2 regions of the Peribacillus sp. YIM B13482 genome follow, and region 1 is predicted to be linked to the other one. Evidence: riboswitches for the same ligand, from Rfam matches in the RefSeq annotation. Region 1 holds a riboswitch; the other holds the start of a gene.

Region 1 (7,818 bases):
ACGGGCACTTTGAGTGTATAAGTTTCCCACGCCTCAGGTGCAGATGAGGTTGGCTTGACCGTAACGTGTGCATACGCAGAACTAGAGAAAATGAATAATGCAGCAAATGTGGAAATAAGAAGCTTTGAAATGTTTTTCATTTGTATTTATCCCTCCTGTTATGAATTCCCTATGAAAATTGTAAAATCAGCATTGATTGAATCCAGGCTATCAGTTAATCCGTGAATATGGATATTCCACTTTCCTGGCATGGTTAATATAGACTTTGATGCAAATGTACCTGTGCTTTTTTCCTTCATTTGCAGCTTTATCTCACCGCCTGGGGTATCTACGGGCTGCATAGTGATTGTAAGCTGTTCTATTTCAGCTATCGGCTTGCCTCCATTGGATAGATCTACTTGAATCAGGTTATCCCCGACTTTATTCGGAGTCACCATTAATGTGACCTCATTATTTTCGTCAGTCAGTAACGTTTTCTCTATTGGACCGGGAGAAGACATGGCAGTTTGGACATTTGTCAATAGAGCCGCAACAATGAGTACGACGATTCCTAAACCAAACTCCATTCCCACACTATAACCAAGTTTTTTAACCCGCTTTTTCCCCCTGAAATAATGAAAGGCCCCTAAAACGATCATGACTAACATGAGACCAATTTTCGCAAGTAACAATTGTCCATATGTTGTATTTATCAATGAATGGATAGTCGGTACATGCTGTAAACTGCTATAGATCCCGCTAATGATCAGTATGATTACAAACAGAAACGACCATCTGGAAAACCTTTGAATGATTGACCAGTAAAAGGTTTTCTTATCGTCTGCCTGCCGATTAGCAAGTCCAGGCAAAATAACCAATAAGGCCAAAAGGCCGCCAAGCCATAAAGCCATGGACAATAAGTGGAGGAAATCCATCAAAACGGCCAGAACCTGATTAGGAACAGCTGCCGTATGTCCAGTTAAAGCCTTACAAACCATCAAGATTGCTATTATGATGAAAGAAAGGAAGGGTAGTGATTTAATCAGTGTGTTCTCGAGCATGAAATAAATAACTAAAAACAGAAGGAGCAACAATAGAATTTCTATGATCCAGATGGTACCGAAGCTTGTAGCATTCAATACTTCTTTTATAAAAGTCCCATTAAACGCATCCGCCCAACCTACACCAGCGTCAATCGTCACTTTTAAAGGCAGACTGCAGAAGATGGAAAATGCTAGACCTGCATATGAAAGCCAAAGGTATAGACGAGCCCTGCTGCTGGCTTCAAAAAGACGAGAACCCTTCATTAAAGATAATTGGAAAAAAAGGATTCCGGTAAGGGCCGCGAAGCATATGTATTGAAGACTTTGCAGGAAAACGGTGATGGAATCCGGAAAACCTGCGTTCACTTTGGAAATTTCTTGATTTGGTAGGACCGTTGAATCTCCAAATTGAAAGGGGATTGTCCCTTCAATGGGATGGCCATCGCTGGAAACCACTCTCCATTTTATGTAGTAAATCCCCTCATCAATAGTGCCTTTCCACTTAGCTTCCAGTACTTTTTCACTTTGTTCCGAGATTGCACTATCTTGAATTTGAATTTTGTCCCCATCTTGGCTGAATACCTCAAGCGAATGGAAAGCTGGTTGTATATTCTCACTGAATTGAATGCTGATCTTTTCAGGAAGAGTATCCATCACTTCATTCGGGCTAGGATTAGAGCTTATTACTGTAGCATGACCAGAAGCCATTGCCGGGTATAAAAGCAAACTGAATAGGCTGACTACCAGCCATAAATAATTCTTCATCTTGGTGTGCCATCATCCTTTCATCAGATTATGTAAGCTTATTATAAAAGGAAAATGTGAAAAAACAGTGAAAATAAATTAGTTATCTAAAGGCAGTTTGAGAGGTTCACTAAAAAAGTGATAACAATAAGGTTAGATTTGCCTAGCTTCCACCATTATAGCCAATAAAACATCGGATGGGAAATATTGGTGGTAATTCCCCTGCGTAAAAATCAAAAGGCCTGTGGCGCAAACCCGATTAAGAAGTAATTTTTCAAGGATAAAGCAAAGACGGCTATTTCAGTTACAGTTTCAAAGGATCGGGAGCGACGTAGTCCTTGTTTTTCTGAAAGGATATGGATGTGGAAAAGGATAAGGAAGAGACCGTGGATGATGTCAAAAAAAAGAGGCGGTAATTGAGGCAACGCAAATGGGTACAGCTGGCAAAACAGAGACCGTTACATCCAATAACGCAGGAGGGCAAAGGATACTTAAAGGGGAACCAACCTGATGAGGCTGTGTCATTCTTGAGGGAAATCAAGGATTTCTTTACCTCCCTATTTTAATTTTATCAAGTATGGTTCCGAAACCTGCAAAAAAGGACAAGATAAAGGCTTGTCCTCCGATTTATACTTATATGGGCAAAATGATTTGGACCTCGGTTCCATGGTTTAGTTCGCTGTTAAAACGGACCTTCCCCCGGTGCGCTTCAATGATTCGGCAGCTGACTGTCAATCCTAACCCTGTTCCTTTTTCTTTAGAAGAATAGAAAGGTTCACCAAGATGCTTTAACCGTTTTTTTTCTATTCCGCTTCCATTATCTTTGATGGTAATGGAAAGGTTATTGTCCATGCGCTCGAAATCAATCAAAATGTGATCGGCGGATGCCTCCATTGAATTCTTGAGCATGTTTATGAATACTTGTTTTAATTGGTTTGCCTCACATAACAGAAGCGGTATTTCGTTTTTAACAGATATTGATATTTGGGTGGGGTACGAGTCCGCCTCTGGTTTCAACAATGTTTTGACATCATTCATCAGTTCGATGATTTGATGTTTGCTGAATGGAAGTTCCTGTGGTTTTGCCAGAACGAGTAACTCGCTTACAATTAGATTGATCCGGTCCAATTCACTTAACATAATCGTGTAGTATTGTTCATAGGGATGGTCGCTCTTTTTAAGCAGCTGGACGAAGCCCTTTAAAGAAGTCAACGGGTTTCGTACTTCGTGGGCTACACTTGCGGCTAGCTCGCCAACTATCGACAATTTTTCGGTTCTTCTCAAGCGTGCTTCGGTTTCTCGAATTTGAGTGACCTCTTTAGCATAAGTGATGATCCCGACCAAATCTTCGCCAACCATCATCGGGACAAACGTACATGAAAGTAAGATGGACTTCCCGTACTTCGTTATGAATTCTATATCTTTCCCTTTTTTGATCCCCTTATGGTTTTCCATGACATATTGGCAAGATGTACGGATTAAATCCGCATCTTCTGCTGAAAATTTCAAATTAATGAATGAGGCACCATGTATTTCTTCTTTTTGAAAGCCTGTTACCGTTTCAAACCTTGGATTTACGGTCGTGATCAATCCGTTTAAATCAAGCATCAGCATCGGATAAGGATTGTGTTCAAACAATGATTTATAGCGTTGTTCACTATCGAATAATTGTTTCTCCGCGACAACCCTTTCAGAAATATCCCTGCCAATGACGACTAAGCCTTTTCGTGAACCATCCTCATTGAACAGAGGAACTTTGATTGTATCAAAGGTCTTGTGATTGCCGTCGGGAAGAGGGATGATTTCCTCACATCTTGTGATTTCCCCTTTTACCCACGTTTCTTCATCGGAACCTTCACAGTATATCAACGCCTCTTTATAAAATTCGGAGTATTCTGCGAGTTCTCTGTCTTTTTTTCCTTTATAGTCTACATGCTCCAATTGAAATAATTGCAGCCCGAAGGCATTGGATTCAAGCCATCGGCCATCACCATCCTTGAAGTTAACGAAATCCACCATTGAATTGATGAGGGTACGCCGACGTTGTTCCGCTTCTTTTAATTGTTTGAATTCTTCCCTTTTAGCTAAGTAAAGGTATAAGATCAAGCCTATAGATAAAAGGAAAAAAATGCCTTCCGCTCTTTGAAGTTGAATGAAGAACTCTTTGTTATGGATATTTGTAGTTAAAAAATAGTCGAACACGACTAGTGTAAGAATCCCGGATAGGATATAAATTGCTAAAATGGAGCGTTTGGACATGGAGATTCTCCCTGATTTTAAGACATTTCAAAGGTAAAATTACATACACATTTTAACAAACTATCGAAAAAAAATATATGCAGAATCCTAAATAAAAAAACAGGGGCCAATGCGGTCACCTGTTTTTTCTGAATAAGGATAGTTTCTTTTTCTTTTTTGCACGCTTATAGATAATGAAAAATAGTAAGAAAAGGAGTGCAAGTGCAGCTAGCGTATATTGGTTCATTTCAACGGATAGGAATCCATATGGGATTAGAGATAGGAAGAAAAAGTATATAAGGTTGCCTAGTGCCGTCGCAAATAAAAAATCCTTGAAAGTGACGGTGCTGACTCCAGCTGCCAAGTTAATTAAACTTGTTGGGATAAGCGGGAAAATCCTGCCGGTAAAAACGTACATGAAACCATGCTCTACAACAGTTTCTTGCCACTTTTTGCCCATCTTCTTTAAAAGAAGTTCCTGAAACCAGTTTCTTGCTGCATAAAAAATAAACCCTGACGCAACAACACTTGTAAACCAACTCCATAGGTAGCCATATATGAATCCGAATATCGTGACATTGATAGTCAGGAGCAATATTAAGGGGATGATTGTAAATGAATTTTGGACAAACATCAATACGAATGTCACAATAAATGTAAGCAATAAGTTTTCCATCAATATGCCAATAACTGAATCCAAGTCACTTTTCCAAATCAAAGTAAATAATTCTGCATTTAAAAAAATAAATAATACCATTACCAATAGACCGGTTAAAGTCAGGACTTTTTTCAAAGGGTCACCACCATTCTGACTAATAGTTTATCATTTTCAAGTTCATTGGTGAAAAAAGAGCTGTCGCATGATGCAGACAGCTCTGTTTACATTATAGTGGGTTAACGACGCGAAGATTCCTTTATAGCCACTTTTCAAACTGAATTCTTTTGTTCATTCCATAAATAATTGGCGCACCAATCAAGAGGACAACGAACTCACCAACAGCCGTGGTCATCCAACTTAACCAGAATGGTAAGCCAAAGGCAAGGTTCAGTTCAATTGCAATTAAGAACATTGTGAATGTGAAAAAGATAATCGTGGCGATCATTCGTCCTTTAATGCTTTTTATGGACCGAGATACAAAAATGACAAGCAATAAGGCGAGTACGGATTGCCCTACCCCGAAAATCAAATCAAATGGCACCATCGGCGAAAAAAGCAGATTAGATATGAAGACGCCGCCCACGATACCGTAGATATACTTTTTATTGAATACAATCAGATGATTCAACATTTCCGGTACACGAAATTGGAACATCTCAAAAGCAATTGGTTTAAACACCAATGAGACCGCCACATACAAGGGAGCCAATAACCCGTTTATCACGAGTGTACGAACATTCATTTTACTCTCTCCCTAGTTTTTTATCGTGGGATGGTTACGAACCACGTTAAGGCTTTTGCCCGAAGATTAATAGTATCTCATGTAAGCTTGTTTGGTCAATTTGTAAAGAATGGTTGTATTTATAAGGCAGGGGAAGTCCAAAAGGGTTTTGATTTATTGTAATGAAGGATGATATTATTTTTGTATGAACTTCAAAGGAGTGAAAATTATATGTGTATCGAGAGTGTCAAAAGCCATTTTAAACAATGGGACCGGGAAGGCGATGTAATGGAGTTCGAAACATCGAGTGCTACGGTGATTGAGGCAGCAGTTACCATCGGCGTTATCCCAGCACGGATCGCTAAGACTCTTTCCTTTAGGGGGGAAGGTGAACATGCTATTTTGGTTGTAGCGGCAGGGGACGCAAAAGTGGATAATAAGAAATTTCGTCAGGTGTTCGGATTCAAAGCACGAATGTTATCACCTGAGGAAGTGCTCGAACAAACGGGCCATGCCATCGGAGGAGTTTGCCCATTTGGACTTGCAAACGATCTAGATGTTTTTCTTGATGTATCAATGAAGCGCTTTGAGTCATTGTTCCCGGCATGCGGCAGTACGAACTCTGCAATAGAACTTACACTCGCAGAATTATTTGAATATTCAGGAGCAAAGGGTTGGGTGGATGTTTGTAAGGCTTGGGAAGGAGAGGGGAATGAGGAAACGGCGGTAGGCAATGCTGTTGATGGCATTTGATTTATGGTGCCAAAAAGATCCAGATGAATGGGATTGAGTCCACTTAGTGGACTTTATTTATTGATGACATGGACATTTTATTATTCAGTTAGCGGTTAAAGCCTTATAAACTTGTTCGAATGCGATTGCTCCAAAACTTTGAAGAGGCAATCGCTCTTAAAGCGGTTCGTGATTGGTAAAACGTGCAGAAAGTTCATAAGCGGAGGATGAAAGATGTTAATTGGAAGCCATGGAAAAAGCAATAGCAGCTATCTTAGTCTTAAAACTCTTTATGAAGAAAATATTACGGTAAAGAGCATAGCCCAGGAGCTTGAGTTTTGCCATAAAAACGATCTGGCGCTGGATATCCAGAAAGCTCTGGAAAAAAAGAATTTTGATATATTGGCAGTGCAAGATCAAGGAGAAATCATCGGATATATAGATAGGGAAGAACTAGGTGAAGGGAGCGTTTCGGAATATTTAAGAAATTTTTCACCAAGGGAAATGGTTTCGGATTCAACCCCTTTGATCCAGCTTCTCCATATTTTTAAGAATAAAACAAGGGTGTTCGTATTGGAGAATAATTCAATTAAAAAGTTGATCACCCATGCCGACCTTCAAAAGCCTCCAATCAGGATGCTCATATTCGGATATATTACCTTATTGGAAATGAGGATGAGCGATATCATCATGGATAGATTTGGCGATGGCACCTGGCATCCAATGATCAGCGAAGACCGTTTAGAAAAAGCAACCGAATTATATAGGAGGAGAATCGATAAAAATGAAGATATCAATTTAATAGAGTGCCTGCAAATCAGTGATAAATTCGACATCATACATAAGGATAAACAACTGAGGTGTTTCTTCCAAATCCCTTCAAAAAGTAAAGGGAAAAAGGATGCAAATGCCATCCGGAAATTACGTGATAAGATTTCCCATGCTAATGAACTGGGTCTGGACATGTCGTGGATGGAAATCATTGAGGTTGTCGAGTCCTGTGGCCAACTGCTCGAAATCTCTGAATCCTATCAGTATGAAAAATAAGGATCCGGCTATTAGCTGGTTCTTTTTTATCGTTTAGATCCAGACAGAAAAAAACTGCCCATATCAGGCAGTTTCCCCGTAAACTCAAAACTCCGGTAGTTGATCCAGGTTATTTTCTTTTATCCCATCGGGCTCACTCCGCAATATGTCACGGCCATATTTATGAAAGACGTCAACATTGGCCAGGTTGCCTGCTTTGGCTTCCGAAAGGGCAGTGGGGTAGTCGAGCTCGCGGCCGGAGTCCGTCTTGATGGCGATAATATTGTCCTCTTCATTTTTCCTTACGGCGATGATTTCTTCTTTTCCAGCTGAATCAAGTTGGTTTGCTTGCGGTGTTCCTTGCTGTTTATAGGATTCATAGGCTTTTTCAAATTGGTCCATGTTTTAGACACCTCCTATTTATAGGGTGAGCTATTTGGTCTGCAATATACAAACCGGATTTCGTCCGACTTGAGCCGTTAATTCGTCCAGAAGTGCCGACTTTTCGGCACTTTTTTTTAGTGAATGCTGTTGTCTTGGCCTTTTGAAGTGGCATGGCACTTGCATCTTGTATGTGTGGTAGTAAAAAAATATCCACTTAATTAAGGGAGGAATATGAATCATGAATGTAAAACAAGGGGAAAGCACTTTCAATGCAAAACAACAGATTAGGACAA
Region 2 (7,818 bases), on a different contig from region 1:
TCAGAATAGGTAGTACACGTTCATTAAACCGAAAGTTAAGCCGGATAATAAAAGCGTGCTGCCAAGTGTCAATGGCATTCCTTGTCTTTGAATGGTATTCGCTATCAATCCGGGTACGATTATACCGATTCCCCGAAACTCGAATATTTCAAATGGCATGACGGGGTAGACCATGTCCAATAGGAGTTTCAGGCAAATCCCGGTCACCATCATGGCTGCGAATTTTCTTCTTCCATATAAAATCACCCATCTTGAAAGGCCGTGAGTGACGATTAAATAAGTTACTACACTAATGACCAAGATGACCAGCATGATTTCCCATTGATCAAATACTAATGCCAAATAACCTGGCACAATAAGTCCTGCGGGTACGACACCCGTTTTTTCTGAAAATATAAGGCTAAGCGTTACTCCCAGTACTAGTGCTACATATAAATCCGATCCAAACATTAAGGTTCCTCCTACTTAACTTGCTTTCTGCTTTGTTTTAGATTTCATGAATGCTTCAATTAATGGTTCCGCTGCGCCGTGAATATTCCCGACACCGTAGACGATGCGATTTTTCATCAATGGGCGGAGACGGGCCACGATTTCTTCAGTTGACCAGTTTTCCAAATCCCAATATTCTTTTGTATCCAAATTACCTTGCTCGAATACCTTTGTTATTGGTGATGTAGTTTCACCAATGGCAATGACGATTTCAGATTTAATGTAAGGCAATACATCTCTTGCAAACTGCTCTGTACGGTCCACACGGTCAGCACGGCAGTTCATGATGACGATAGGAGGTTCTGTGCTGTATCCGAACGTTTTGACACGATCCCAGATGTTCAGCGTCGATGCCGCGTCGTTTGCAGCAAAGCCATTGACAAAGAAAGTTGGCTTGACTGGATCTCCAAATCTAGTGATCCGCATGGCCCCTGGATCTGGATGCGCATTTAACATACCGCGAAAAGCTGTTTTTTCATCAATGCCTAAAGCTTCTGCAACAGCCAAAGCCAGTGATGCGTTATCCGGAAATACCATATAATCGAATTCGCGCAAGAAGTCTTCAGAGATTCTTGAATTATCTGCAACGATCACTTTTGAGTTGCGTTCTTTGGCAATTTTCTTGAAGAAGTCCAAATATTCACTTTCAATGGTAATCAAGTGACCATTATAAGGGATTGTAGCTGTAAAGGCTTCTGCAACCTCATCCATTGTCGGTCCCATGACATCCATATGGTCTTCTAATACATTCACGATGACCCCAATGTTTGCTTGGATCATTTTATTTTGGAAGATTAATTGATAGTCAGGCTGTACGGCCATACATTCACAAACAAGTGCTTCCGTTCCTAAATCTGCTACTTCTTTAACTACACGCCGTTGTTCTCCAATGTTCGGTCCCTCTGGGCGGCGTTTAATCGGTTTTTCTTTGTCGGTAAACCAGTAGATCATTCTAGCTGATGTTCCGGTTGTTTTACCTACTGTTTTGTACTTAGCTTCCTGGATCACACCTGTTATTAGACGTGTTACAGTCGATTTGCCTCGAATACCGTTTACATTCACACGTACCGGAATGGAATCGAGACGCTTCTGATGGCGTCTTTGTTCGAAGATGCCATAGCCAAGTAAAAAGATCGCACAAATAAATATTGGTGCCATTTTTTAACCTCTCTTTTTTTAAATATTTGATTTACTGAATACACACTACATGATTTTAAACTTAATAGGCAAGAGCCAATTATTCTATCGTAATATAACTGTAGTCAGCTTTTTGCAAAAAATGTATATAGGAGTGTAATAGTATCTAATGGAATAAAATGTTTTATGAGTCCAAAGATATGGCTGAAAGTCGAGTAAAACCTTGATTTATTTACACTAAAATATGGAAAGTTTAATATATGGCCATTATGAATACAATTAAAATAGTTTTATAGGCATTTGAACCCGATTCTTAATGGCTGTATTTGTATAATAAATTGTTATTAAAAGTGAGGTTTATTACAATTTATTGATTGTTTATACCCATTAATTTGACCTAAACGTTACAATATTTACGTATTTGTCATTCAATGTAAGATAGTGCATCTATAGACACATGTAGTCGGACTTTTTTGAATATGGCCAAAGATGAGTAAAAGAACACATCTCTTTTTTTGTAAGTTTTGGGTTTTTTTCTAGAAAAATACCCGTGGGCCTATATTGTGACTTTTACCTAAAACATGAAATAAACTAAGGTTAATCCAATTTATTTAAAAAATACCTAGTTACTTCTATTAATATAGTGTTAATAGAAAAAAGAAAAATAAAAAAAGCTCAGAAGTATATCTGAGCTTTCGGCTTTTATATTTTAAAAGAATGATATGGGTAATGAATCTCCGTTTATCATGGAGAATGTGACGTTTGTAGGGTATAAACTACAACATAAGTAGCTTATTTTTTGAAGGAATCAGGTTAACTGGATTTTTTTCTGTCAGAAATTTCAATGTTGGGGCCTTTTTTACCGCCTTCAATCACATAAAGTCTAGGAGCTAATCTCCTCCTACCTTGATTTTCAGAATTCATCTTCATATAATTTTCGTATTCTTTGCGAAAGAATTTGTTGTTTTTCCGATCTAGTGCTTTTCTTTCGTTAAAATCTGCTATGAATTTGAAAAAACGTTTCATATGAATTCCTCCTTTTGGGGTTAAAAGGTCTTGGTTTAATAGTAACACATTATTGGTGAAATTTAACCTTTTTTTACAATTTTGGAGTGAAATTTATGCTTTTTGTGTGAAAAAAGTTGTGAATTGTTTGGTTTGCAAGAAAGCGTGCAATGAGCCTTACTGAGTATAAGGGCCCGTGCATTGGGTTGAAATGAAATGCTGGATCAAGTGAGTTCTTGTACTGGTGATTTCCAGTAAGTGTGGGTATTGGAAGTGAGAAGTATTTCAGTAAGAATATTCCTAATAAATTCATTATACACTAAATATTCTGAAAACAAAAGAAAATATTCACTTCCAACCCTTTTGATAGATTTTTCTTTTCATGATGATTAACTTTTCATGATTATTAATGCGTATAGTCTTTTATACCCCAAATACACGAAAACGAAACAATCACCATGAAGGGGAGAAAAAGAAAATTTCCCGCGTTCAAGTGACGGGAAATTTTCTAGTATCATAATTGGAATTTCTTGACCTGTTCGGTTAGCAGTTCAGCGGAAGATGCGAGTTCACATGCATGATTCGTGACTTCATCCATCGAAGAGCTGGATTGTTGAGCGGAGGCAGAAACTTGTTCGATTCCTGCCGCGGACTCTGCAGTAACGGCTGCGATATCTTCGATGGCCTGATTGATTTCTTTACTATTTTTGGAGATATAGTTCAATTCAGCTGTAATATGCTGTATTTTCATTCCCATATTCCCGACAGAGTGATTGATTGTTTCAAAGGTTTGGCCGGTGAGCGTAATCTGTTTCGTGCCTTCATCCACCTGTGTATAACCATCTTCCAGGGAGTGGACGACCGTTTTTGAATCTGTTTGAATAGCGGTGACAATATCGGTGATATCCCCAACGGATTGTGTGACCCCTTCAGCGAGTTTCCGCACTTTAGCTGCGACGACGGCGAAGCCCTTGCCATGTTCACCAGCGCGTGCAGCTTCTATGGCTGCATTCAGCGCCAATAGGTTGGTTTGATTGGATATATCTTTGATGACCTGCACAAGCTGTGAGATTTCCTGTGATTGAGAATCGAGCCTTTTCACTTGCCCGACGGCATTTTTGACAATTCCGTCAATCATTTGCATTTGTTGGACCGAACTGCGCATTAAAGTGGTGCCCTCCTTGGTCAAGGATAGGATCTCGGTCGGACTTTGAGATACCTCCATTCCTTCAAGATGGGCCTGCTCGATCTTGCCGGTGAAATCATCCATCATGCGGACCATTTCAGCTGCCCGGTTGGCTTGTGAGTCCGAGCCTTCCGAAAGTTCGTACATGGTAGTCGCAATCTGTTTGCTGCCCTGTTGCACTTCATTTGCTGATTGAGTCAGATCCTCGCTTTGGTTGGAAACGGATTCGGATACAACCAGCATTTTTTCAATCGTATCACGAAGGTTTTTCTGCATTTGGTTGGCGGATACCGTTAATTCACCCATTTCATCATTTGACTTTTGCTCCAGGGGCTCATGATTCAGTTTTCCGTCAGCAACCATTTTCATCCTGTCCCTGACTTTAAGGAGGGGGGTGGTAATGAGGTTTGCAGTCACAAGTGCAAGCACAAGGCCGATAAGGACTGCCGCAATGGATATGATGATACTTGTAGTCTTAACCGATTTCCCGCTTGCGATGACGGTTTCACCTGAAGAGACAATCGTTTTTTCGCGTTCGGAAGCCAGCTCTCTAAACCCATCCATCAATTCATTGCTTATTGGTGCAACTTCATCCTTTAGTATTTCTATAGCACGTTCTTCATTTCCTTGATCATATTGTGTAAATACGCGGTCTATAATAATCGTTCTCCAATCCACGCTTTTCTCAATCAATTCCTTCGTTTTTTCAGAATCACTTAAGGCTAAAAGATCCTCCTGAATGACTTTGCTTTCTTCGGTATATTTTAAGAACTTCTCTTTATTACTTTCGTCGCCAAATAGAATATAGCCTCTTGCGAGTGCGCTTCTTTGTGCAACATTATTGAGTAGTTGTTCTTCATCAATTAGAATCGGCAATTTTTGGCTAATAATATCTTTGGAATGTACAAGTGACTTATTGCTGCTATAAATATTAAATGCTCCTAAGATGATACACAAAGATATGATGAGTGAAAATGCTGCCAATATCTTTCCTTTAATACTTTTCAAATTAATGAACCCCTTTATCGATATTTTATTCACTCTTTTTTATCGGATAAATAATGGGTTATTTAAGCAGATGAGAAGATAACCAAGTTTTCCGTTAGGTGTGATTTTCCATAATCCAAACATCTTGATTTCTTCTCGTTTTCAAGTTACTATTGACTTGGAAAAATATAATATTCCGCATTATGGCGGAAGAGGTTCTAGCTACCCTCTCAAAAAAACTAAGGAGAAACAGTGCTCTTTTCTTAGGGTGCTGTTTTTTTCCGTAAAAAGGAGTTTTATAGAAATGAAGAAGAAAGAAAAGGCAGTGGTTGTGTTTAGCGGAGGTCAGGACAGTACGACGTGCCTGTTCTGGGCGATGGAGAGATATGAGGAAGTGGAAGCGGTGACGTTTGATTATAATCAGCGGCACAGCTTGGAAATCGAATGCGCTCAAGAGATTGCCAAGGAATTGGGCGTGAACCATCATATCCTTGATATGTCGCTGCTGAACCAACTGGCACCGAATGCTTTGACGAGAAGTGACATTGCAGTGGAGGACGGGGAAGACGGGGAATTGCCGTCGACGTTCGTACCAGGGCGGAATTTACTGTTCCTATCGTTTGCCGGAGTGTTGGCCAGTCAGATTGGCGCTAAACATATTGTCACCGGTGTCTGTGAAACGGATTTCAGCGGATATCCGGACTGCCGGGATGTATTCATTAAATCGTTGAATGTGACCTTGAACTTGTCGATGGACCAGTCATTCGTGATTGATACGCCGCTTATGTGGCTTAATAAAGAGGAAACATGGGAGCTTGCCGATCAGCTTGGCGCGTTCGACTTTGTCCGCGAAAAGACCCTGACTTGCTATAACGGAATCATATCAGACGGCTGTGGAGATTGTCCGGCATGTAAGTTGCGGAAAAAAGGATTGGATGACTATGTAAGCAGACGGAAGGTGCTTTCGTGATGTACGGTTTTACTATAGTAGATAAACTCCAAAAAATAGATCAAGATATTCAGCGCAGCCAATTGAAATATACAACTAAAAGGGTCATGGTCAGTAAGGAATTTACCTTTGACGCAGCACACCATCTACATGACTATGAAGGAAAATGCAAGAACTTGCATGGCCATACGTATAAGGTCATTTTCGGATTGAGCGGGTACACGGATTCACGCGGTTTGATGATAGATTTCGGGGACATCAAGGATATATGGAAAAATGAAATTGAAATCCACCTTGATCATCGTTATTTGAATGAAACCTTGCCGCTCATGAACACTACGGCTGAAAATATGGTTGTCTGGATTTATGAAAAAATGGCCGAAGCCCTTTCATTAAAGGAATATGAGGGTGCTAGGGTCGAATTCGTTCGACTATACGAAACGCCGACAAGCTATGCCGAAGCCAGACGGGAGTGGATGGAAAGTGAGTAAACTCCCGGTTATGGAAATCTTCGGACCGACCATCCAAGGTGAGGGAATGGTCATTGGCCAAAAAACCATGTTCGTTCGGACGGCTGGCTGCGATTATTCATGTGCCTGGTGTGATTCCGCATTTACTTGGGATGGCACCGGTAAGGAAGATACCGTCCAAATGACTGCCGAGGAAATATGGGATGAGCTGAAGCGGATTGGGGGTGCCGGTTTTTCCTTCGTGACGATATCAGGCGGAAACCCGGCACTGCTGAAAAACTTAAACAGCCTGGTAGCGATCCTACATGAAAATAAAATGAAAATAGGTGTCGAAACACAAGGGAGCAGATGGCAGGATTGGTTTCTCGATATTGATGAATTGACTATTTCTCCTAAGCCGCCGAGTTCAAAAATGAACACGGACTTTACGGTGCTCGACCAAATCATATCGAACCTTGCCAATCGAAACCCTGAAAACCATGTCTCATTGAAGGTAGTCGTCTTTAACGAAGAGGATTATCAATATGCTAAAAATGTACATGGCCGCTACCCCGATATTCCTTTTTATCTGCAGGTCGGCAATGACGACAGCAGTACGGCGGATGATCGTCAATTGATCAGCGGGCTTTTGAGAAAATACGAGGAGCTAATTGATAAAGTGATAGCCGATGATGAATTGAATGATGTGAAAGTGCTGCCACAGCTTCATACTTATATATGGGGCAACAAGCGAGGCGTGTAAAGATCAGAGACAGAAGGCGGTGTGATGCGTAATCACACTGCCTTTTACATATGGAAAGCTACCTATACCTTTTGAAGGTGTGTAGCTTTGAAGGATGATGTGTATTTAAGGCCATACCCAAATAACCGATCCATTCCAATATGTGCGGTCCAAATTGACCCGATCATCATAAGCGCATCAGACTTTAGAAAAATGGCTAGCAAAATCATGAAAATGGACAGGGTATAAGTGTGAAATAGGTTATAAACCTTTGCTCCAACTCGATCATCAATTAGATAGGCCAACATGGAAACATCAGGCGATAAAATAAATAAAAGGAAAATCCACCAGCTGAATTCATATAACGAATAGATGTAAATCATCGCTAAAAGGACCATGAGTCCTTCGATATGAAGGAATTTCTTTACCATTTTCCAACCTCCCAAAATTTAATTAACCATTGGTCAATAATTTTAGTGAAAAATCAAACAATGTTCTTGATGATATTTTTCACGTGAAAATAAGCTAAACCTTTTACATCTGGATAGGATAGTTCAGAATTGATATAAAAAGTTATGAATCCGTGAAGGGAAAGGAAAATGGACCATATGGATGCAGGATTCAGTTTGTTGTCGGTTAATTCTGTCAAGGATTGGATTAGCTTTTCATAGGTTTTATTAGAATCGAATTGAAGTAACTGCTGAATTTCTTTTTCCTTGGATAAAAACATGATGGAATAATGATTCTGTTGTGTTAAACCAAACTCAATGAAGCATAATAAAATCTTTTCGATTTTTTGAGAAGGGTCATTTTCCGACATGGTGATATCATCGATTAAATGATTTAAAACGGAAAAATCCGTTTTCACCAAACT

Evidence for each region. A riboswitch is a leader RNA that binds a small molecule or an ion and turns the genes downstream of it on or off. The one in region 1 is predicted to bind preQ1.
Region 2: linked by a shared signal. The riboswitch ahead of queC (7-cyano-7-deazaguanine synthase QueC) and the one ahead of ACFX4L_RS15330 (QueT transporter family protein) in region 1 are both predicted to bind preQ1.

Annotation. Positions count from the first base shown of each region.
Region 1 is NZ_JBHZPF010000031.1:1,113-8,930, reverse strand. It holds gene ACFX4L_RS15350 (YcnI family copper-binding membrane protein) at 1-140, opposite strand, end outside; gene ACFX4L_RS15345 (copper resistance CopC/CopD family protein) at 159-1,787, opposite strand; gene ACFX4L_RS15340 (PAS domain S-box protein) at 2,400-4,025, opposite strand; gene ACFX4L_RS15335 (TVP38/TMEM64 family protein) at 4,141-4,797, opposite strand; gene ACFX4L_RS15330 (QueT transporter family protein) at 4,919-5,404, opposite strand; PreQ1 riboswitch class I at 5,411-5,455, opposite strand; gene ACFX4L_RS15325 (YbaK/EbsC family protein) at 5,615-6,136, shown strand; gene ACFX4L_RS15320 (hypothetical protein) at 6,350-7,162, shown strand; gene ACFX4L_RS15315 (DUF3892 domain-containing protein) at 7,247-7,543, opposite strand; gene adhP (alcohol dehydrogenase AdhP) at 7,818-7,818, shown strand, end outside.
Region 2 is NZ_JBHZPF010000014.1:4,986-12,803, reverse strand. It holds gene pgsC (poly-gamma-glutamate biosynthesis protein PgsC) at 1-450, opposite strand; gene pgsB (poly-gamma-glutamate synthase PgsB) at 466-1,647, opposite strand; gene ACFX4L_RS09375 (hypothetical protein) at 2,440-2,652, opposite strand; gene ACFX4L_RS09370 (methyl-accepting chemotaxis protein) at 3,146-4,825, opposite strand; PreQ1 riboswitch class I at 5,011-5,053, shown strand; gene queC (7-cyano-7-deazaguanine synthase QueC) at 5,109-5,774, shown strand; gene queD (6-carboxytetrahydropterin synthase QueD) at 5,774-6,244, shown strand; gene queE (7-carboxy-7-deazaguanine synthase QueE) at 6,237-6,965, shown strand; gene ACFX4L_RS09350 (DUF4260 domain-containing protein) at 7,028-7,375, opposite strand; gene ACFX4L_RS09345 (TetR/AcrR family transcriptional regulator) at 7,429-7,818, opposite strand, start outside.